DNA from 2 places in the Azospira sp. MPR-E4 genome. Region 1 is predicted to be linked to the other one. Evidence: riboswitches for the same ligand, from Rfam matches in the RefSeq annotation. Region 1 holds a riboswitch; the other holds the start of a gene.
The links. Region 1 has a riboswitch for S-adenosylhomocysteine ahead of metH (methionine synthase). Riboswitches for the same ligand answer to the same signal wherever they lie in the genome.
Positions count from the first base shown of each region.

Region 2: linked by a shared signal. The riboswitch ahead of ahcY (adenosylhomocysteinase) and the one ahead of metH (methionine synthase) in region 1 are both predicted to bind S-adenosylhomocysteine.

Region 1 is NZ_JBXAST010000050.1:6,598-17,582, forward strand. It holds gene AC1RTA_RS13090 (response regulator) at 1-168, shown strand, start outside; gene AC1RTA_RS13095 (response regulator) at 180-1,343, shown strand; gene bamE (outer membrane protein assembly factor BamE domain-containing protein) at 1,340-1,825, shown strand; S-adenosyl-L-homocysteine riboswitch at 1,906-1,987, shown strand; gene metH (methionine synthase) at 2,075-5,755, shown strand; gene phbB (acetoacetyl-CoA reductase) at 6,042-6,779, shown strand; gene AC1RTA_RS13115 (ferredoxin reductase family protein) at 6,940-8,304, shown strand; gene argC (N-acetyl-gamma-glutamyl-phosphate reductase) at 8,411-9,370, shown strand; gene AC1RTA_RS13125 (TetR/AcrR family transcriptional regulator) at 9,534-10,139, shown strand; gene AC1RTA_RS13130 (methyltransferase) at 10,151-10,985, shown strand, end outside.
Region 2 is NZ_JBXAST010000002.1:15,966-26,950, reverse strand. It holds gene AC1RTA_RS00925 (fatty acid--CoA ligase) at 139-1,815, shown strand; gene AC1RTA_RS00920 (cyclic di-GMP phosphodiesterase) at 1,923-3,152, shown strand; S-adenosyl-L-homocysteine riboswitch at 3,215-3,304, shown strand; gene ahcY (adenosylhomocysteinase) at 3,390-4,790, shown strand; gene AC1RTA_RS00910 (S4 domain-containing protein) at 4,852-5,109, shown strand; gene metF (methylenetetrahydrofolate reductase [NAD(P)H]) at 5,106-5,945, shown strand; gene AC1RTA_RS00900 (HP1242/YdcH family protein) at 6,127-6,348, shown strand; gene AC1RTA_RS00895 (DMT family transporter) at 6,398-7,309, opposite strand; gene AC1RTA_RS00890 (LysR family transcriptional regulator) at 7,415-8,320, shown strand; gene AC1RTA_RS00885 (thioredoxin domain-containing protein) at 8,375-10,423, shown strand; gene AC1RTA_RS00880 (c-type cytochrome) at 10,474-10,782, shown strand; gene AC1RTA_RS00875 (branched-chain amino acid ABC transporter substrate-binding protein) at 10,972-10,985, shown strand, end outside.

The DNA.
Region 1 (10,985 bases):
CTGGCGGAACAGCTGGAAGCCAGCGAAATCCACGCCGGCCAGCTGTTCCGGGAAAGCCGCGCCCTCCTGGCCGGGCTGCTGCCGCCGGCGGACCTGACAGGTCTGGAAAAGGCCATTGCCGATTATGATTACGACCGGGCCCTCAACATCGCCCGGGCCCATCTCTAGGGAGGGATGCCATGAGCCTCAATCTGGACTTCACGACCCGGCCCGTGATCCTGGTGGTGGACGACACCCCGGACAACCTGACCCTGATGGCCGAGCTGCTGCAGGACCGCTACGCCATCAAGGTGGCCAACAACGGCGAGCGGGCCCTGCGGGTGGCCGCCGGCACGCCGCCGCCGGACCTGATCCTGCTCGACATCATGATGCCGGACATGGACGGCCTGGAAGTGGCCCGGCGCCTGCGGGCCGACCCGGCCACCCGGGACATTCCCTTCATCTTCCTCACCGCCCGCAGTCAGATCGAGGACGAGCGCCAGGGCTTCGAGCTGGGCGCGGTGGACTACATCACCAAGCCGGTAAGCCCGCCCATCCTCCTCGCCCGGGTGCACACCCACCTCACCCTGAAGGCCGCCAAGGATTTCCTCAAGGACCAGAACGCCTACCTGGAGAGCGAGGTGCAGCGCCGCACCCAGGAGGTTTCCATGATCCAGGACGTGACCATCATGGCCATGGCCTCCCTGGCGGAAACCCGGGACAACGAAACCGGCAACCACATCCGCCGCACCCAGAACTACGTGCGCATCCTGGCCCGGCAGCTGCAGGGCCACCCCCGCTTCGCCGCCTTCCTCAGCGACGCCAACATCGAGCTGCTGTACAAGTCCGCGCCCCTGCACGACATCGGCAAGGTGGGCATTCCCGACCGCATCCTGCTCAAGCCGGGCAAGCTGACCCCGGAAGAGTTCGAGATCATGAAGACCCACACCACCCTGGGCCGGGACGCCATCCTCCACGCCGAAGTGCGGCTCAACTCGCCCAACACCTTCCTCCGCTTCGCCCGGGACATCGCCTATGCGCACCAGGAGAAATGGGACGGCAGCGGCTACCCCCTGGGCCTGCGGGGCGACGAGATTCCGGTGGCGGCCAGGCTCATGGCGGTGGCCGACGTCTACGACGCCCTCATCAGCCGCCGGGTGTACAAGCCCCCCTTCCCCCATGAGCAGGCGGTGCAGATCATCAGCGAAGGGCGCGGCAAGCACTTCGATCCAGACATGGTGGACGCCTTCCTCCAGGTGGCCGAGGATTTCCGCAGCATCGCCGCCACCTTCGCCGACACCGAAGGCGACGCCCAGCTGGAGGCGGAGCGGGTGCGCCTGCAATTCACCGAGGCCGCCCCGTGAAGGGCCGTCCCCTGGCCGTCCTGGCCCTGCTTTTGGGCCTCTCCCTGGCGGGCTGCGACTACCTGGCCCTGCAGGACCTGAAGCCCGGCACCTCCACCGACCTGGAAGTGCGGGACCGCTTCGGCACCCCCGCCATGGAATGGCACAACGAGGACGGCAGCCTGACCTGGGAATATCCCCGGGGCCCGGCCGGGGTGGACACCTACATGATCACCCTGGGCCCCGACCGCATCCTGCGCTCGGTGGAACAGGTGCTGACCGAGGCCAACTTCGCCCGCATCGAAAAGGGCATGAGCCAGGAGCAGGTGCGGCGCATCCTGGGCCGGCCGGGCAGCATCAACCACTTTCCCCTGAAGCCGGAAACCGTGTGGGACTGGCGCATCGCCGGTATCCCCGCCAGCGACGAAACCCACTTCCACGTGCACTTCGGTGCGGACGGCCGGGTCAGCGGCACCTCCCGGCGGGTGGAAGCGAAGGCCTGAAGTCGCCGATCGGCACGGAGCCCCCTGTTTTTTATCAAGTTTTGCTTGGCAGCGGGGGCCGCAAAAAGTAAACTTGCGACCCTGCCGAGGAGCGCTGCGACCCGACCGGTTTTTTCCGGACTCCGGGCCAGGCTCGGCAACGATCAACGGCGCTCGCAAACCCCCGAAATGGTTTGTGGCGCCGTTTGCTTTTCCAGCATGCAAAGTGGCGGCGCCCGGCCGGTGAATACTGAAACGCCGAGGTAATCCATGCAGCCCGACCGCAGCTCCGAACTCTCCGCCCTTCTCCAGCAGCGCCTCCTGATCCTGGACGGCGCCATGGGCACCATGATCCAGCGCCACGGGCTGACCGAGAAGGACTACCGCGGGACCCGCTTCGCCGACCACGCCCACGACCTGAAGGGCAACAACGACCTGCTGCTGCTGACCCGCCCCGAGGTCATCCGCGGCATCCACGCCGAATACCTGGCGGCCGGCGCCGATATCCTGGAAACCAACACCTTCAACGCCACCAAGGTGTCCCAGGCCGACTACAAGCTGGAAGCCATCGTCTACGAACTGAACGTGGCCGGCGCCAGGCTGGCCCGGGAAGTGTGCGACGAATTCACGGCAAAGAACCCGGCCAAACCCCGCTTCGTCGCCGGGGTGCTCGGCCCCACCAGCCGCACCGCCTCCATCTCTCCGGACGTGAACGATCCCGGCTACCGCAACGTCACCTTCGACGAGCTGGTGGAAAACTACCTGGAAGCCATCCGCGGCCTCACCGACGGCGGCGCCGACATCCTGCTGGTGGAGACGGTGTTCGACACGCTGAATGCCAAGGCCGCCCTGTTCGCCATCGAGACCTTCTTCGACAAGGTGGGCCGCCGCTGGCCGGTGATGATCTCCGGCACCATCACCGACGCCTCCGGCCGCACCCTCTCGGGCCAGACCGCCGAGGCCTTCTGGAACTCGCTGAACCACATCAGGCCCCTCTCCTTCGGCCTCAACTGTGCCCTCGGCGCCAAGGAACTGCGCCAGTACGTGGAGGAGCTGTCCCGGGTGTGCGACTGCTTCGTCTCCGCCCACCCCAACGCCGGCCTGCCCAACGCCTTCGGCGGCTACGACGAGACCCCGGAGCAGCTGGCCGAGGAAATCGCCGACTGGGCCAGGCACGGCTTCGTGAACATCGTCGGCGGCTGCTGCGGCACCTCGCCGGACCACATCGCCGCCATCGCCAAGATGGTGGCCGGCATCGCCCCCCGGGCCATTCCGGCGATCGAGCCCCAGCTGCGCCTCTCCGGCCTGGAACCCTTCAACGTCGGCCCCGACAGCCTCTATGTGAACGTGGGCGAGCGCACCAACGTCACCGGCTCCAAGGCCTTCGCCCGCATGATCCTGGAAGGGCGCTACGACGACGCCCTGGCCGTGGCCCGACAGCAGGTGGAAAACGGTGCCCAGGTCATCGACATCAACATGGACGAGGCCATGCTGGATTCCGTGGCCGCCATGGAGAAGTTCCTCAAGCTGATCGCCTCGGAGCCGGATATTTCCCGGGTGCCCATCATGCTCGACTCCTCCAAGTGGGAGGTGATCGAGACCGGCCTCAAATGCATCCAGGGCAAGGGCATCGTGAACTCCATTTCCATGAAGGAAGGGGAGGCCAAGTTCCTGGAGCAGGCCAAGCTGGCCCGCCGCTACGGTGCCGCCGTCATCGTCATGGCCTTCGACGAGAAGGGCCAGGCCGACACCTACGCGCGCAAGACCGAGATCTGCAAGCGGGCCTACGACCTGCTGGTCGGTATCGGTTTCCCGGCCCAGGACATCATCTTCGACCCCAACATCTTCGCCATCGCCACGGGTATCGAGGAGCACGACAACTACGCGGTGGACTTCATCAACGCCACCCGCTGGATTCGTGAAAACCTGCCCCACGCCCAGATTTCCGGCGGCGTCTCCAACGTCTCCTTCTCCTTCCGCGGCAACGACCCGGTGCGGGAAGCCATCCACACCGTCTTCCTCTACCACGCCATCCAGGCCGGCATGACCATGGGCATCGTCAACGCCGGCATGCTCGGCGTGTACGACGACCTGGAACCGGAACTGCGGCAGAAGGTGGAAGACGTGGTGCTGAACCGCCACCCCGGCGCCGGCGAAGCATTGGTGGAGTTCGCCCAGACGGTGAAGGAAGGCAAGGCCAAGGACACGGGGCCGGACCTCACCTGGCGCACCCTGCCGGTGGAAAAGCGCCTGGAGCACGCCCTGGTCAAGGGCATCACCGAATTCGTGGTGGCCGACACCGAGGAAGTGCGGGCCGCCCTGGCTGCCGCCGGCAAGCCGCCCCTGGCCGTCATCGAAGGCCCCCTGATGAACGGCATGAACACCGTGGGCGACCTCTTCGGCGCCGGCAAGATGTTCCTGCCCCAGGTGGTGAAGTCCGCCCGGGTGATGAAGCAGGCCGTGGCCCACCTCATTCCCTACATCGAGGAAGAGAAGGCCCGCACCGGCGCCTCCTCCAAGGGCAAGATCGTCATCGCCACGGTCAAGGGCGACGTGCACGATATCGGCAAGAACATCGTCGGCGTGGTGCTGGGCTGCAACGGCTACGACGTGGTGGACCTGGGGGTGATGGTGCCCACCGAGAAGATCCTGCACGCCGCCAAGGAGCACGGCGCCCAGGCCATCGGCCTCTCCGGTCTCATCACCCCGTCTCTTGAAGAAATGAGCCACGTCGCTTCCGAAATGCAGCGCCAGGGCTTCAACGTGCCCCTGCTCATCGGCGGCGCCACCACCAGCCGGGCCCACACCGCCATCAAGATCGCCCCCAACTACCAGGCACCGGTGGTCTATGTACCGGATGCCTCCCGGGCCGTGGGCGTGGTCACCAGCCTGCTCTCGGAAGGCCAGCGGGAGAGCTACGCCGCCGAGGTGGCCGCCGACTACGCCAACATCCGCCAGCAGCACGCCGGCAAGAAGGGCAGCGCCATGGTGACCCTGGCCGAGGCCCGGGCCAACCGCCTGCCCTGGGATGCCACCCTGGTGCCGACGGTGCCGCAGAAGCTGGGCCTGCAGGTGCTGCAGGACATCGACTTGGCCACCCTGGCCGAGTACATCGACTGGGGCCCATTCTTCCAGACCTGGGACCTGGCCGGCCGCTTCCCCGCCATCCTCGACGATGCGGTAGTGGGTGAGACCGCCCGGGGCGTCTATGCCGACGCCCAGGCCATGTTGCAGCAGATCATCGAGGAGAAGTGGCTCCGGGCCGGTGCCGTCTTCGGCCTGTGGCCGGCCAATGCCGTCGGCGACGACATCGTCTTCTACGCCGACGAGCAGCGCAGCGTGCCGGTGCTGACCTGGCACGGCATCCGCCAGCAGCACAAGCGGCCCGAGGACAAGGCCAACCTGTGCCTCTCCGACTACGTGGCGCCCAAGGAAAGCGGCGTCGCCGACTATGCCGGCGCCTTCGCCGTCACCGCCGGCCTGGGCATCGAGCAGAAGCTGGCCGAGTTCGAGGCGGCTCACGACGACTACAAGTCCATCATGCTCAAGTCCCTGGCCGACCGCCTGGCCGAAGCCTGCGCCGAGTGGCTGCACCAGAAGGTGCGCAAGGAGGACTGGGGCTACGCCGCCGACGAGCAGCTCTCCAACGAGCAGCTGATCAAGGAAGAGTACCGCGGCATCCGCCCGGCCCCCGGCTACCCGGCCTGTCCCGACCACACCGCCAAGGGCGGCCTGTTCCAGCTGCTGCAGCCGGAGGCCAACATCGGCATGGGCCTCACCGAGAGCTACGCCATGACGCCGGCGGCGGCCGTTTCCGGCTTCTTCCTGGCCCACCCCCAGGCCCAGTACTTCGCCATCCAGAAGATCGGCCAGGACCAGCTGGAAGACTGGGCCGGCCGGGCCGGCTTCACCCTGGAGCAGGCCAAGCGCTGGCTGGCGCCCAACCTGTAACGGCACCTGCCCCCAGGGGCGGGAGGGACGGCCATCTCCGGCATGGCATGGCCGGGAAGCCCGTCTTTCCTGCCTTCCAGGCCACCCCCTTCCCAGCGCGGCCCGCCCTTCCCGGCGGGCCGTTCTGCTTTTGCTGCACCGCCAGACCACGGGCATTTTCTTGGTGCCATAATGAAATCGCCATGGCGTCTCCCCATGGGGTGCCGCCGGGCCAGATTGCCGGGGGCAGCGCACATTCCTTTAACAAGCCTCCCGGACTCCAACCAAAAATAACGAGGAGGTTCCAATGAATCAAAAACTGGCATACGTCACGGGGGGAATGGGCGGCATCGGCACCGCCATCTGCCAGCGCCTGCACAAGGACGGTTTCAAGGTCGTCGCCGGCTGCGGCCCCACCCGGGACTACAAGCAGTGGCTGGAGGAACAGAAAGCCCTGGGCTACACCTTCTACGCCAGCGCCGGCAACGTGGGCGACTGGGATTCCACGGTGGAGGCCTTCGCCAAGGTCAAGGCCGAGCACGGCCCGGTGGCGGTGCTGGTGAACAACGCCGGCATCACCAAGGACGGCCAGTTCCGCAAGATGAGCAAGGCCGACTGGGACGCGGTGCTGTCCACCAACCTGGACAGCCTGTTCAACGTCACCAAGCAGGTCATCGAGGACATGATCGAGGCCAATTTCGGCCGCATCATCAACATCTCCTCGGTGAACGGCCAGAAGGGCCAGTTCGGCCAGGTGAACTACTCCACCGCCAAGGCCGGCATCCACGGCTTCACCATGGCCCTGGCCCAGGAGGTGGCGGGCAAGGGCGTCACGGTTAACACCGTCAGCCCCGGCTACATCGGCACCGACATGGTCCGCGCCATCCGCCCCGAGGTGCTGGAGAAGATCGTCGCCACGGTGCCGGTGAAGCGCCTGGGCGAGCCGTCCGAGATCGCCTCCATGGTGGCCTGGCTGGCTTCCGACGAGGGCGGCTACGCCACCGGCGCCGACTTCTCGGTGAACGGCGGCCTGCACATGGGCTAAACCGCGCTTCGCGGCGGCCCGCGGCCGGCCCGTCCCTCCGGGGGCGGGCCGGCTTTTTTTCGCCCGGCAATAAGTTGTTACCTGAATTTACCGGATACGGCATGGACGCCCCCGGCTCATGGTGGTTTCATATCAAGAAACAAAGCCGCTCGAGATCGTCATGAAAAACATCAAGCTCACCCTGTGGGGCCTGTTCCTGGGCCTGTCCACCCTCTGGCTGCTGGCCGACAGCCTGCTGCCTGCCCCCTTCACCTACTTTTCCTTCCGCGGCGTCTTCGTCCAGTACACCGGCCTCCTGCTCATGGGCGCCATGAGCCTGGCCATGATCCTGGCGGCCCGGCCCAAATGGCTGGAGCCCCGCCTCAACGGCCTGGACAAGATGTACCGCCTGCACAAATGGCTGGGCATCAGTACCCTGGTGCTGGGCGTCATCCACTGGTGGTGGGCCCAGGGCACCAAGTGGATGGTGGGCTGGGGCTGGCTGGTCAAGCCGGCGCGCAAGGGCGCCGGCCCGGGTGGTCCCGGCGGCCCTGGCGGCCCCGGCATGGGCGCGGACACCCTGGCCGAATGGCTGCGCAGCCAGCGGGGCCTGGCGGAGAACATCGGCGAATGGGCCTTCTACGCCGCCGTGGTGCTGCTGGTGCTGGCCCTGGTGAAGCGCTTCCCCTACCACCGCTTCGTGCAGACCCACAAATGGCTGGCAGCCCTCTACCTGCTGCTGGTGTACCACGCCCTGATCCTGTTCAAGGCCGAATACTGGAGCCAGCCGGTGGGCTGGGCCCTGGCCCTGCTGCTGCTCGGCGGCACGGTGGCGGCCTGGCTGGTGCTGTCCCGCCGGGTCGGCGCCGGGCGCAAGGTTGCGGGACGCATCGAAAGCCTCACCTACTACCCGGAACTGCAGGTGCTGGAAACGGCGATCCAGCTGGAGCCAGGCTGGGCCGGCCACACCGCCGGCCAGTTCGCCTTCGCCACCTCGGACCAGGGGGAGGGCGCCCATCCCTACACCATCGCCTCGGCCTGGGAGCCGGAGAACCGGCGCATCGTCTTCATCACCAAGGCCCTGGGCGACCACACCAGCCGCCTCCGGGAAAAGCTCAAGGTGGGCGCCGGCGTGGTCGTCGAAGGCCCCTACGGCTGCTTCGACTTCAACGACCGGCAGCCCCTGCAAATCTGGATCGGCGCCGGTATCGGCATCACCCCCTTCATCGCCCGCATGAAGCAGCTGGCCGCCCGGCCCGGGCAGCAGAGCATCCACCTGTTCCACCCCACGGCGGAATACTCGGAGGCTGCCATCGCCAAGCTGCGGGCCGATGCCGCCGCCGCGGGGGTGCATCTGCACCTGCTGGTGAGCCCCCGGGACGGCCTGCTGGATAGGGAACGCATCCGCCAGGCCGTGCCCGACTGGCGCCAGGCCAGCCTGTGGTTCTGCGGCCCGCCCGCCTTCGGCCAGGCCCTGCGGCAGGATTTCCAGGCCCAGGGCATGGCGGAGGAACGCTTCCACCAGGAACTGTTCCAAATGCGCTGAGGCCCCGAGGGGCGGGCGGAAGGGAATTGGTCATCAAAAAGCCTTCCAGCCCGCCTACAATAGCGGTTTGATCCTCAGCACACTGCGCACGCACACGGAATTCGCCATGACTTTCAAGGTATTCATCGACGGCCGCCACGGCACCACCGGTCTCAAGATCGACGAGCGGCTCTCCATCCGCCCGGAAATCGAAATCCTCACCATCCCCGAGGACAAGCGCAAGGACCCGGCGGTCAAGGCCGAGTACATCAACAACGCCGACGTGGTCTTCCTCTGCCTGCCCGATGCCGCCTCCCGGGAATCCGTGGCCCTGCTGGCCCCGGGCAACACCAGGACCCGCTTCCTCGACGCCTCCACCGCCCACCGCACCAACCCGGACTGGGTGTACGGCCTGCCCGAACTCAACGGCGGCCAGCGCGAGCGCGTCGCCAAGGCCCAGAAGGTGGCGGTGCCCGGCTGCCACGCCAGCGGCTTCATCATGCTCATGGCGCCCCTGGTGGCCGGCGGCATCGTGCCCAAGGACTACCCGGTCAGCACCTACTCCATCACCGGCTACAGCGGCGGTGGCAAGGAAATGATCGCCAGCTACGAAGAGCCCGCCAGCCTGCCGGACGCCATGAAGAGCCCGCGCTTCTACGCCCTCGGTCTCGCCCACAAGCACCTGCCGGAAATGCAGATGCAGACCGGCCTGGCGCACCAGCCCCTGTTCACCCCCATCGTCGGCAACTTCGCCCAGGGCATGGTGGTGGCGGTGCCCCTGCTGCCCCGGATGCTCGGCAAGAAGGTCACCCCGGCCGACCTGCAGGCCTTCTACAGCGAGTACTACGCCGGCGAAGTGTTCGTGAAGGTGATGCCCCTGGATGCCGCCCCGGTGCTGGACAACGGCTTCCTGCCGGCCACCGCCTGCAACGACACCAACCGGGCCGAGATTTTCGTCTTCGGCCACGGCGAGCAGATCCTGGTGGCCTCCCGCTTCGACAACCTGGGCAAGGGCGCCTCCGGTGCCGCCATCCAGTGCATGAACCTGATGCTGGGCGTGGACGAGGCAACCGGCCTGGCCGTATAAGCACCGCCCATCGCACCAACGAAAAGGCCGGCCCGGGCAATCCGGGCCGGCCTTTTCTTTTATGCCCAGCTCAATCAAGTGATCCAATTTGATTGACGAAAGCGCTCCGGAATCGGGCAGCCTCGGTGCTAGTCTTGGCTCATCACTTCGACCGAGCGCCAGCATGGACCAAGACCGCCTCCCAGTACGCCAACGCCTTATCAGCGCCGCCCTGGAGCGCTTCCTCGCCGATGACTACCACCGCGTCACTACCCGTCAGATCGCCGAACAGGCAGGCGCCAACGTTTCCATGATCCGCTACTACTTCGGCAGCAAGGAAGGGCTTTACGAAGAGATGATCCGGGAAAGCCTGGCCCCCTTGCTGGAGGTGCTGGATGGCCCCCTGTTCGACGCAGTGGACGGCTTCGGCAGTCTGCTCCGGCTGTACTACGACACCATGGCCGGCCAGCCCCAGTTTCCCAAGCTGATCCTCAAGGTCCTGGCGCTCAACCAGGGCCCCGGCCGTCGCTTCATCCAGCAGCTGCTGGAACGGGGCCGCAACCGGGGCTCCCGGCGGGTGGAGGGGCTCAAGGCCAGTGGCCAGGTGGATGCCGGCACGGACCCGGACATCCTGCGCCTGGCCTTCGTCAGCCTGGCCATGACGCCCATGCTGCTCAAGGACATTTTCGAGGAGCAGATGGAACGGCCCATGGATGGCGAATTTCTCGCCCGCCTGGCCGATTTCAACGGCCATCTTTTTACCGCCGGACTCAAGCCCGCCGCCGACTGAGGAGCCCCGCCATGACCTACCAGCGCCACGCCGGAGCCGTACGCCGTTTCGGCCGCGTCATGCGCTTCGCCAGCCGGGTGCAGCAATGGCCGACACGCCTCACCCCGGCCCCGTTCCGCCTGCTGCAGATCGGCTCGGCCTTCTGGCAGTCCCGCGCCCTCTACGCCGCCGCCCGCCTGGATATTGCCACCCGACTCGGGGAGGAAACCCTGACGGCGGAGGAGATCGCCTCGCGCATCGCAGCCGATGGGGATGCCATCGCCCGCTTGCTGCGGCTGCTGGCAGCCCTGGGAGTGTTCCGCGAAACGGCGCCCCGCCGCTTCGCCAACAATGCACTGTCCGGCTGGTTGCGCCGGGATCACCCGCGGAACCTCAGGGCCATGATCCTCCTGCACAACGATCCAGCCATGTGCCGCCCCTGGTATGAATCCCTGGAAGAAGGTCTACGCGAGGGTAGGGCGCCCTTCGCCCTCAGCCACGGTCAGGAGCTCTTTCCCTATCTGACGGACCATCCCGAACTGGAGCGCTTGTTCGCCGACGCCATGGATAGCGTGGAAGCCCTGAGCGGCGACAGCTTCGCCACTGACTTTGACTGGAGCCGCTTCCATCACCTGATCGACCTGGGGGGGGCCCGCGGCAGCAAGGCCCGCACCATCCTGCGCCACCACCCCCGGCTGCGGGCCACGGTGGTGGAGCGGCCCAGCGTGGTGGCCGAGGCCCGGCAGCATCGGGAAGGCGATGCAGAAGCGGAGCGCCTGACCTTCCTGGCCGCCGACCTGCAAAGTTACCAGCCACCGCCGGCCAGCCCCGGCGATGTCTTCCTCCTCGCCGCCGTGCTGCATTGCC
Region 2 (10,985 bases), on a different contig from region 1:
CTGCCGGGGGCGGGCTTTTTTATTGCCCGCAGATCGGGGGGCGGCGCGGGCCGCGCCTTACGGTGCCTGTCACCCTCCTGTAACATCCCCCTTGAGAACACAGCCGTACCGACATAAATAAAAACGAGGAAGAACGCCATGCCGGTCCAACTCATCGAGACCACTCCGTCCGCCTATTCCTACCCGCTGCTGATCAAGCATCTGCTGCACACCCCCCTGGCCCATGCGCCGGACCAGGAAATCGTCTACCGGGACAGCGTCCGCTACACCTACCGCACCCTGCAGCAGCGCATCGGCCGCCTGGCCAACGCCCTGGCGGCCCTGGGGGTGGAGCCCGGCCACACGGTGGCCATGATGGACTGGGACAGCCACCGCTATCTGGAATGCTTCTTCGCCGTGCCCATGATGGGCGCCGTGCTGCAGACGGTGAATGTGCGCCTGACGGCGGAGCAGATGCTGTACACCCTGAACCATGCCCGGGCCGACGTGGTGCTGGTGAACAGCGAGTTCTTTCCTTTGCTGCAGGCCATGGCGGAGCGCCTGGAGAGCGTCAAGACCTTCGTCCTGATCCACGGCGACCATGAGAATCCGGAGAAAATGCAGGCCCCGGTCTCCTTCGCCGGGGAGTACGAAGAGCTGCTGGCCGCTGCCGCCACCGATTACGACTTCCCCGACTTCGACGAGAACGCCAAGGCCACCACCTTCTATACCACCGGCACCACGGGCCTGCCCAAGGGGGTCTATTTCAGCCACCGGCAACTGGTGATGCACACCATGGGCGCTGCCACCGGCCTCGGCACCGCGCCGGTACAGGGCCGCCTGCACCGGGACGATGTGTACATGCCCATCACCCCCATGTTCCACGTGCATGCCTGGGGCCTGCCCTACGTGGCCACCATGCTGGGCCTGAAGCAGGTCTACCCGGGACGTTACCAGCCCGAGGTGCTGTTGCGATTGAAGGCCCGGGAGCGGGTCACCTTCTCCCACTGCGTGCCCACCATCCTGCACATGCTGCTCAACCACGCCCTGGCCAGGGAGACGGACCTGTCCGGCTGGAAGGTCATGATCGGCGGCTCCGCCCTGCCCCAGGCCATGGCGGTGGCGGCCCTGGAAAAGGGGATCGACGTCTTCACCGGCTACGGCATGTCGGAGACCTGTCCCATCCTGTCCGTGGCCCACCTGCCCACGGCCAAGCTGCAGGCCCCCCTGGCCGAGCAGGCTGCCCTGCGCGCCCGTACCGGCCTGCCCCTGCCCCTGGTGGACCTGCGCATCGTCGATCCGGAAATGCGGCCCCAGCCCCACGACGGCCAGGCCGTCGGTGAACTGGTGGTGCGCTCCCCCTGGCTGACCCAGGGCTACCTGAAGGATCCGGCGGCGGCCGAAGAGCTGTGGGGTGGGGGCTACCTGCACACCGCCGACATCGGCAACATCGACGCCAACGGCTCCATCCAGATCACCGACCGCATCAAGGACGTGATCAAGACCGGTGGCGAGTGGACTTCCTCCCTGCAGCTGGAAGACATCATCGGCCAGCACCCGGCGGTGCACGAGGTGGCGGTGATCGGGGTCAAGGACGAGAAGTGGGGCGAGCGGCCCCTGGCCCTGGTGGTACTGAAGCCGGAAATGGAAGGCCAGGTCACCGAGCACGCCATCCGCAACCATGCCGCCCACCTGGCGGAAACCCTGGGGGTCTCCCGCTACGGGGTGCTGATGCAGGTTTCCTTCGTCAAGACCCTGGCCCGTACCAGCATCGGCAAGATCAACAAGCGTTTCATGCGGGAAAACCTGGAGGCCGCCAAGGCCGCCCAGCCCTAGTGCCTTGGTCCCCGGCCCTGGGGTGATTCCCAGGGCCGGGGGCAATTTCCGCAATTTGCCTTCCCCTGGGCATAAAATGGGGGTTTTCCGCCTCCTGCCTGTCCCCCATGCTCAAGAAAATCCATGTCGAACAACTGCGTGTCGGCATGTATCTCAAATCCTTCTGTGGCGCCTGGATCGATCATCCGTTCTGGCGCAACTCCTTCGTCCTGAAGGACCCGGAGGACATCCGCGCCATTCGCGCCAGTTGCATCACCGAAGTCTGGATCGATGCCGGCAAGGGGCTGGACGTGGAAGCCGGCGAGGCGGCCATCAGCGAGACCGAGTCCGAGGCCCTGGTGGCCGAGGAACAGGTGCGGGAGGCCCAGGCCACCCGCTCCCTGGAGCGCACCAGCACCGCGGTGGAGATGCAGCGGGCGGCGAAAATCTGCAACAGCGCCAAGAAGGCCGTGGTGTCCATGTTCCAGGAGGCCCGCATGGGCAAGGCCGTGGATGCGGAGCAGGCCCAGGTGCTGGTGGAGGAGATCGCCGATTCCGTGGCCCGCAATCCCGGCGCCCTGATCAGCCTGGCCCGCCTGAAGACGGCCGACGATTACACCTACATGCACTCGGTCGCCGTCTGCGCCTTGATGGTGGCCCTGGCCCGCCAGCTCGGCCTGGACGAGCAGCAGACCCGCTTGGCGGGCCTGTCCGGCCTGCTGCACGACATGGGCAAGGCCTTCATCCCGGCAGAAATCCTCAACAAGCCGGGCAAGCTGACCGACGAAGAATTTGCGGTCATCAAGACCCACCCCGCAGAAGGGCACAAGGTCTTGCTGGAAGGCAAGGGGGTGCCGCCGGAGGCGCTGGACGTCTGCCTGCACCACCACGAAAAGATGAACGGCGGCGGCTACCCCAAGGGCCTCAAGGGCGACGAGATCAGCCTGTTGGCCAAGATGGGGGCGGTCTGCGACGTCTATGACGCCATTACCTCCAACCGCCCCTACAAGGCCGGCTGGGACCCGGCCGAATCGATCAAGAAGATGGCCGAGTGGGCCGACGGGCATTTCGATCCCCGGGTCTTCCAGGCCTTCGTCAAGAGCCTGGGCATCTACCCCATCGGCTCCTTCGTCCGCCTCGAATCGGGGCGGCTGGGGGTGGTGGTGGAGCAGAGCGAGAAGTCCCTGCTGGCGCCCCGGGTCAAGGTCTTCTTTTCCACCAAGTCCAATGCCCACATTGCGCCGGAGTTGCTGGACCTGTCCCGTCCCGGCGTGCACGACAAGATCGCCGGCCGGGAGGACCCGGCCAAGTGGGGCATTGGCAACGTGGACGAAATCTGGAGCACGGCGGCGGCCTGAGCCCGGTGCGGGGGGGCCGGCCGGGGAATTTCCCCGACCGGTATTTCCGTCTATAATCCGCCACTTCCGAGGAGCGCTGCGAGGCCGGCAAGGTCCCAGGCTCGGATGTCTGCCCCGCCAGGGGAGACCAGTTTCAACGGCGCTCACCTTTACAACCCTGCCGGGCGCAGGGGGCCAGGTGAGCCCTGCTATCGCACTCCCTCCCCTCCCCGGCCACAGTTCTTAAGGAGCACTGCTGTGGCTGAATTCAAAGATTACGTGATCGCCGACCTGGGCCTGTCCGCCTGGGGCCGCAAGGAAATCAAGATTGCCGAGACCGAAATGCCCGGTCTCATGGCCATCCGCGAGGAGTACGCCAAGAGCCAGCCCCTGAAGGGCGCCCGCATCACCGGCTCCCTGCACATGACCATCCAGACCGCGGTGCTGATCGAGACCCTGGTGGCTCTCGGTGCCGAAGTGCGCTGGGCTTCCTGCAACATCTTCTCCACCCAGGATCACGCCGCTGCCGCCATCGCCGCTGCCGGCATCCCCGTCTTCGCCGTCAAGGGCGAGACCCTGACCGAGTACTGGGACTACACCCACCGCATCTTCGAATGGGCCGACGGTGGCTATTCCAACATGATCCTGGACGACGGCGGCGATGCCACCCTGCTGCTGCACCTGGGCGCCAAGGCCGAGAAGGACATTTCCGTCCTGGCCAAGCCCGGTTCCGAAGAAGAGACCATCCTCTTCGCCGCCATCAAGGCCAAGCTGGCCCAGGACCCCACCTGGTACTCCGTGCGTCTGGAAAAGATCAAGGGCGTTACCGAAGAGACCACCACCGGCGTGCACCGCCTGTACCAGATGCACGCCCGCGGCGACCTCAAGTTCCCCGCCATCAACGTGAACGATTCCGTCACCAAGTCCAAGTTCGACAACCTCTACGGTTGCCGCGAATCCCTGGTGGACGGCATCAAGCGCGCCACCGACGTCATGGTGGCCGGCAAGATCGCCGTGGTCTGCGGCTACGGCGACGTGGGCAAGGGTTCCGCCCAGGCCCTGCGCGCCCTCTCCGCCCAGGTCTGGGTCACCGAGATCGACCCGATCTGCGCCCTGCAGGCCGCCATGGAAGGCTACCGCGTCGTCACCATGGAATACGCTGCCGACAAGGCCGACATCTTCGTCACCACCACCGGCAACTTCCACGTCATCACCCATGACCACATGGTGAAGATGAAGAACAACGCCATCGTCTGCAACATCGGCCACTTCGACAACGAAATCGACGTCGCTTCCCTGGAAAAGTACCAGTGGGAAGAGATCAAGCCCCAGGTCGATCACGTCATCTTCCCCGACGGCAAGCGCATCATCCTGCTGGCCAAGGGCCGCCTGGTGAACCTGGGCTGCGCCACCGGCCACCCCAGCTACGTGATGAGCTCCTCCTTCGCCAACCAGACCATCGCCCAGATCGAGCTGTTCACCAAGACTGCCGATTACCCGGTGGGTGTCTACACCCTGCCCAAGCACCTGGACGAGAAGGTGGCCCGCCTGCAGCTGAAGACCCTCAACGTGCAGCTGACCACCCTCACCCAGCAGCAGGCCGACTACATCGGCGTGCCCGTGCAAGGCCCCTACAAGGCCGACCACTACCGCTACTAAGCCGTAGCCGGGCCGTCTCCCTTGCCGGAGGCGGCCTGCAGACGATGGGTCGGGACCCGCCATGTCCATGAACTCGTTCCACAGCCGCAGTTCCCGTCCGCCACCCAAGGTGCGCCAGGAGGCGGTGCCCCACGTCCGCAAGGGCGTGCGCGCCGACGTGCTGCTGGTGGAACAGGGTCTGGCCGCCTCCCGCGCCCTGGCCCGGGACCTGATCAGTCAGGGCTGGGTCCGGGGACCCGTCGGCCTCATCACCAAAGCTTCCCAGGAATTGCCGCCCGGTACCCGGCTGCAGTTGCTGGAGGAAAGGCAGACGCCATGAACGACAAGACGTTCAGTATCGAATTCTTTCCGCCCCAGACGGCGGAAGGCGTGGAGAAGCTGCGCCTGGTGCGGGACAAGCTGGCGGCCCTGAAGCCGGCCTTCTTCTCCGTCACCTACGGTGCGGGCGGTTCCACCCGGGAGCGTACCTTCTCCACCGTGCGCGAAATCGTCGCCGCCGGCCTGGATGCGGCGCCCCACCTGTCCTGCATCGGCTCCTCCCGGGAGTCCATCCGCGGCATCCTGGCCGAGTTCCAGGCCGAGGGCATCCGTCGCGTGGTGGCCCTGCGCGGCGACCTGCCCTCCGGCATGGCCGACCCGGGCGAATTCCGCTACGCCAACGAGCTGGTGGAGTTCATCCGGGCCGAGACCGACGATCACTTCCATATCGAAGTGGCCGCCTATCCGGAATGGCATCCCCAGGCCCGCAGCGCCGACGACGACCTGCAGGCTTTCGTGCGCAAGGTCAATGCGGGTGCCAATTCCGCCATCACCCAATACTTCTACAACGCGGACGCCTACTTCCATTTCGTGGATGCGGTGCGGGCCGCCGGAGTGACCATCCCCATCGTCCCGGGGATCATGCCCATTGCCAGCTTTGCCAAGCTGGCCCGCTTCTCCGATGCCTGCGGCGCCGAAATCCCCCGCTGGATGCGCAAGAAGTTCGAAGGCTTCGGCGACGATGCCGATTCCATCAAGGCCTTCGGCCTGGATGTGGTTACCGAGCTGTGCCAGAAGCTGCTGGCCGGCGGCGCCCCGGGGCTGCATTTCTATTCCATGAACCAGTCCGGCCTGACCAGTGAGATCTGGCAGCGTCTGGGGCTCGGCAACCGCTGAGCCGGTCGCTGGCGGCGTACCCCTCGGGGGTGCTGTGCAAAGGTCAGGGGCAACCCCCGCGCCGTGGCGGCCGGGGTTTTTCTTTGCCGGCGCGGAGACGGCCATGGAGGTTTTGTTCTGGCGGCGAGGCTCGTACAATGGAACTGTCGATTTACATAACAACCCAGTGTGGAGCGTCATCATGTTTCCTGAATACCGCGACCTGATTTCCCAACTCAAGACCAGCGACCGCCACTTCCAGAATCTCTTCCAGAAGCACAACGAGATCGACCAGAAGGTCAAAAACATGGAGTCCCGCATCGAATCCGGCTCCCCGGAGCAGATCGAAGCCCTGAAGAAGGAAAAGCTGGCGCTGAAGGACGAGATTTACGCCGTGCTGAAGAAGGCCAGCGCCACGGTCTGAGCATCCCCCCGGCTTCGCTGGAGTTATCTGGAAAGAAAAGCGCCCGCTATTAGCGGGCGCTTTTCTTTGCTCGGCTGACCAGCAGGACGCCTGCCAGGACCAGGCCGGCGCCGGCCAACTGGGCGGCGGAGACGGGCTCCTGCAGCAGCCACCAGCTGAAGAAGATGGTGAGGACGGGTCCCAGGGTGCCGATCAGCACCGACCGGGCGGCACCGATGCGGCGGATGGCGGCGGATTGCCAGAGGATGGGCAGCACCGTGGAGAAAAGGGCCATGGCGGCGCCGTAGAGATAGATGGGCAGGGGCTGCACCAGGGCGGCGAGGGGCTGGGTGGCGAAGAAGTGCAGCTGGGTGGCGGTGGTGGACACCAGCATGGCCAGGGCGGCGAAGCGGGCCGAGCCGAGGCGGCGGATGGCCGGTTCGGCCCCGGCGCTGTAGATGGCGTAGGTGAGGGCCGAGCCGAAGACGAAGGCGGCGCCGGTGAGCAGGGTGGCCACGTCGCCGCCCAGTTGCAGGTCGTGGGCGAAGGCCAGGCCGATGCCGGCGTAGGACAGCAGCAGGGCGCCCACCTGGCGCTTCTCCAGGGACTGGCCCATGAACAGCACGCCGATGAGCACGGTCAGGGTCGGATAGGTGAACAGGATCAGCCGTTCCAGACCGGCCGAGATGTACTGCAGGCCGAGGAAGTCGAGCATGCTGGAGGCGTAGTAGCCGAGGACGCCGAGCACCACCAGGGTGCCCCAGTCGCGCCGCGTCAGGGGGACGGCATTGCCGGCGGTGAAGCCGATCCAGAGGAAGGCGGGCAGGGAAAAGACCATGCGCAGGGAGAGCAGGGTGACGGCATCCACCGGGGCGGCAGCATAGGCCAGCTTGACGAAGATGGCCTTGAAGGAAAAGCCGAACGCCGCCAGGACGGCCAGGGCGACGCCGATGCGGTCGGAGTTCCAGTGTTTCCAGGGCATGGAGTTCGATTCGGGCAAGACGAAGTGTTTGGATTTTCAGCCCTCGCCAAAGCTGGAACAATTGGTAAACTCCCAAGCAAGCCTTCGTCAAAGCCGAAACCTTCCATGCGCTACGATCTTGTCGACCTGAAACTGTTCCTGGCCGTGGCGGAGGAGCGCAACCTCACCCGGGGCGCCGAGAAGGCCCATCTGGCGCCCTCCTCCGCCAGCCACCGCATCCGTCAGCTGGAGGACGCCCTGGGCACGCCCCTGCTCACCCGCCAGGCCCGGGGCGTGGCCCTGACCCGGGCCGGCGAATCCCTGCTGCGCCACGCCCGGGAAGTGTTTGCCCAGCTGGAGCAGATGCATGCCGACCTGGCGCCCTACGCCCAGGGCATCCGCGGCCACGTCAGCCTGTGGGCCAATACCCACGCCACCCACACCTTCCTGCCCATGGACCTGGCCGGTTTCCTGCGGGACCATCCCCAGGTCAGCGTCACCCTGGAGGAGCACACCAGTCCCCATATCGCCCTGGCCGTGGCCGGCGGCGAAGTGGAAGTGGGGGTGGTGGCGGGCCATGTGGAAAGCTCCGGGGTGGAACTGCTGCCCTATCGCCAGGACCGCCTGGTGCTGGTGGTGCCCGCCGGCCATCCCCTGGAAGCCCGTCGCGACGAGCCTGCCGGGCTGGGTTTTGGCGCCGTGCTGGACTACCCTTTCGTCATGCTCCACGCCGGCAGCGCCATCCACACCTTCACCATGAATGCGGCGGCGGCCCAGGGACGCCACCTCAACGTGCGCATCCAGGTGCGCAGTTTCGGCGCCGTGCTGCGCATGGTGGGAGCCGGCGTCGGCATCGGCCTGGTGCCCCGTTCGGCCCTGGTCTTCGCCGACCGGGAACGGCCGCCCACGGTGCTGGAACTGTCCGAGCCCTGGGCCCGGCGCGACCTGCAGATCTGCGTCCGCAACCGGGCCAGCCTGTCCGGCTTCGCCGTCGCCCTGGTGGATGCCCTGGCGAAAAGTGCCGAGGCCTGAACCCCCCGCCCCGGATGCTGTCCCAGACACAACCTCTCTAGTCGACTGCCCGTCATGCCCAACCGCCTCGCCGCAGAAACCTCCCCCTACCTGCTGCAGCACGCCGACAACCCGGTGGACTGGTATCCCTGGGGCGAGGAGGCGCTGGCCCGGGCCCGGGCGGAAAACCGGCCGATCCTGCTCTCCATCGGCTACTCGGCCTGCCACTGGTGCCATGTCATGGCCCATGAGTGCTTCGCCGATGCAACCGTGGCGGCGGAGATGAACCGCCTCTTCATCAACATCAAGGTGGACCGGGAGGAGCGCCCCGACCTGGACCAGGTCTATCAGACCGCCCACCAGATGCTGGTCGGCCGCCCCGGCGGCTGGCCCCTGACCATGTTCCTGACGCCGGACGCCATGCCCTTCTTCGGCGGCACCTATTTCCCGCGGGAACCCCGTCACGGCCTGCCGGCCTTTGTCGAAGTGCTGCACAGCGTGGCCCGGGCCTTTACCGAGAAGCAGGACGAGATTGCCGAGCAGGGCCGCACCATGCGCGAGGCCTTCGGCAGCACCCTGCCCCGGGCGGTGCGGGGCGAGCCCCTGTTCAACGCGGACCCCCTGGCCCAGGCCGTGGCGGAGCTGGACGCCAACTACGACCGGCGCCGTGGCGGCTTTGGCGGCGCCCCCAAATTTCCCCGGCCTGCCGCCCTGGACTTCCTCCTGCGCCGCCATGCCGCCACCGGCGATCCCCACGCCCGGGACATGGCCCTGACGACCCTGGAACGGATGGCCGAGGGCGGCATCCACGACCACCTGGGCGGTGGCTTCTATCGTTACAGCGTCGATGCCCAGTGGAGCATTCCCCACTTCGAGAAGATGCTCTACGACAACGCCCAGCTGCTTCACCTCTATGCCGAAGCCTGGGCCCTGAGCCGCAAGCAGGTGTTCCGCCAGGCGGCCGAGGGCATCGTCGCCTGGCTGCAGCATGAAATGGCGCTGCCTGACGGGGCATTCTCCGCCGCCCTGGATGCGGACAGCGAGGGCGAGGAAGGCCGCTTCTACCTATGGACCGCCCGGGAGGTCCATGCCCTGCTGCCGCCCCAGCAATGGGATGTGGCTTCCATCCACTGGGGCCTGGATGGTCCGCCCAATTTCGAGGATGCCGAATGGCACCTGCGCCAGGTGCAGCCCCTGGAGCAGGTGGCCGAACGCCTGCGCCTGACGCCCGGCGAGGCGCGCCAGCAGCTGGAAGGGGCCCGGCACACCCTGCTGGCGGCCCGCAACGAGCGCATCCGCCCGGGGCGGGACGACAAGGTGCTGACCGGCTGCAACGCCCTGGCCATCAAGGGCCTGGCCCGGGCCGCCCGGGCCTTCGGCCGGCCCGAATGGCTGGGCCTGGCCTGCGGGGCGGCCGATTTCCTGCAGCGTGAGCTCTGGCGGGACGGGCGGCTGCTGGCCGCCTGGAAGGATGGCCGGGCCCGGCTGCCGGCCTATCTGGACGACCATGCCTTCCTCCTGGAGGCCATGCTGGAGTTGCTCCAGGCCGGCTGGCGCGATGCCGACTACCGCTGTGCCGTGGCCCTGGCCGACGCCCTGCTGCAGCACTTCGAGGATCGGGAGGAAGGCGGCTTCTTCTTCACCGCCCACGACCATGAGGCCCTGATTCACCGCACCAAGCCGGTGGAGGACCATGCGACGCCGTCGGGCAACGGCGTTGCCGCCTTTGCCCTGGGGCGCCTGGCCCTGCTTAGCGGCGAGCCCCGCTATGCCGCCGCCGCCCGCCGCGCCCTGGCCCTGTTCCTGCCCGACCTGCGCCAGCATCCCGGCGCCCACCCGGGCCTGCTCAATGTCCTCGGCGACGAGCTGAGCCCCCCGGCCCTGGCCGTGCTGCAGGGACCGGCCGCGGAGTTGGCCCGCTGGCAGGACGAAATCGGCCGCCTGCCGGCGCCCTGGCTGCTCGCCGTGGCCCCTACGGGCGGGGACGAACGGCCGCCCCCCTTGCGCAAACCGGAGACGGAACGTGTCAACGCCTGGGTCTGTGCCGGCGTTACTTGCTTGCCACCCATCGACGGCCTGGAAGCCCTGCTTGGCATGTTGGCCAAACCGTTGAAAGTGCATTAACATCCCCGCGCTACACAGCATATTCACCATTGTCACTACGGAGCGAGAGCATGAAAGCGATTTACGTGTCCCTGCTGGCCGCCGCTGGCCTCCTGATCAACGGCGCTGCCCAGGCTGACGAAGCCCTGGCCAAGGCCAAGAACTGCATGACCTGTCACCAGATCGCCACCAAGGTGGTGGGCCCCGCCTACAAGGACGTGGCCAAGAAGTACGCCGGCGACAAGGCTGCCGAAGGCAAGCTGGCCGAGAAGATCCAGAAGGGCGGCAGCGGCGCCTGGGGCACCGTGCCCATGCCCCCCAACAACGTGACCCCGGACGAAGCCAAGAAGCTGGCTCACTGGGTCCTGAGCCTGAAGTGAGCCGTTAAGGTCTCGCTGACGAAAAGCCAACCTCCGGGTTGGCTTTTTTATTGTCTGCAATCCGTCCGGAACCCCGCGCCGACCTTGTATCCTGCATATTGACAAGGGCCGGGGGCGCCCTGAGAATCATTCGCTGTATCTTCTTCCCCAACACCGTCATCCGTTATAAGCCCGAGAGGAGTTTCCGTTATGCGCATGAACAG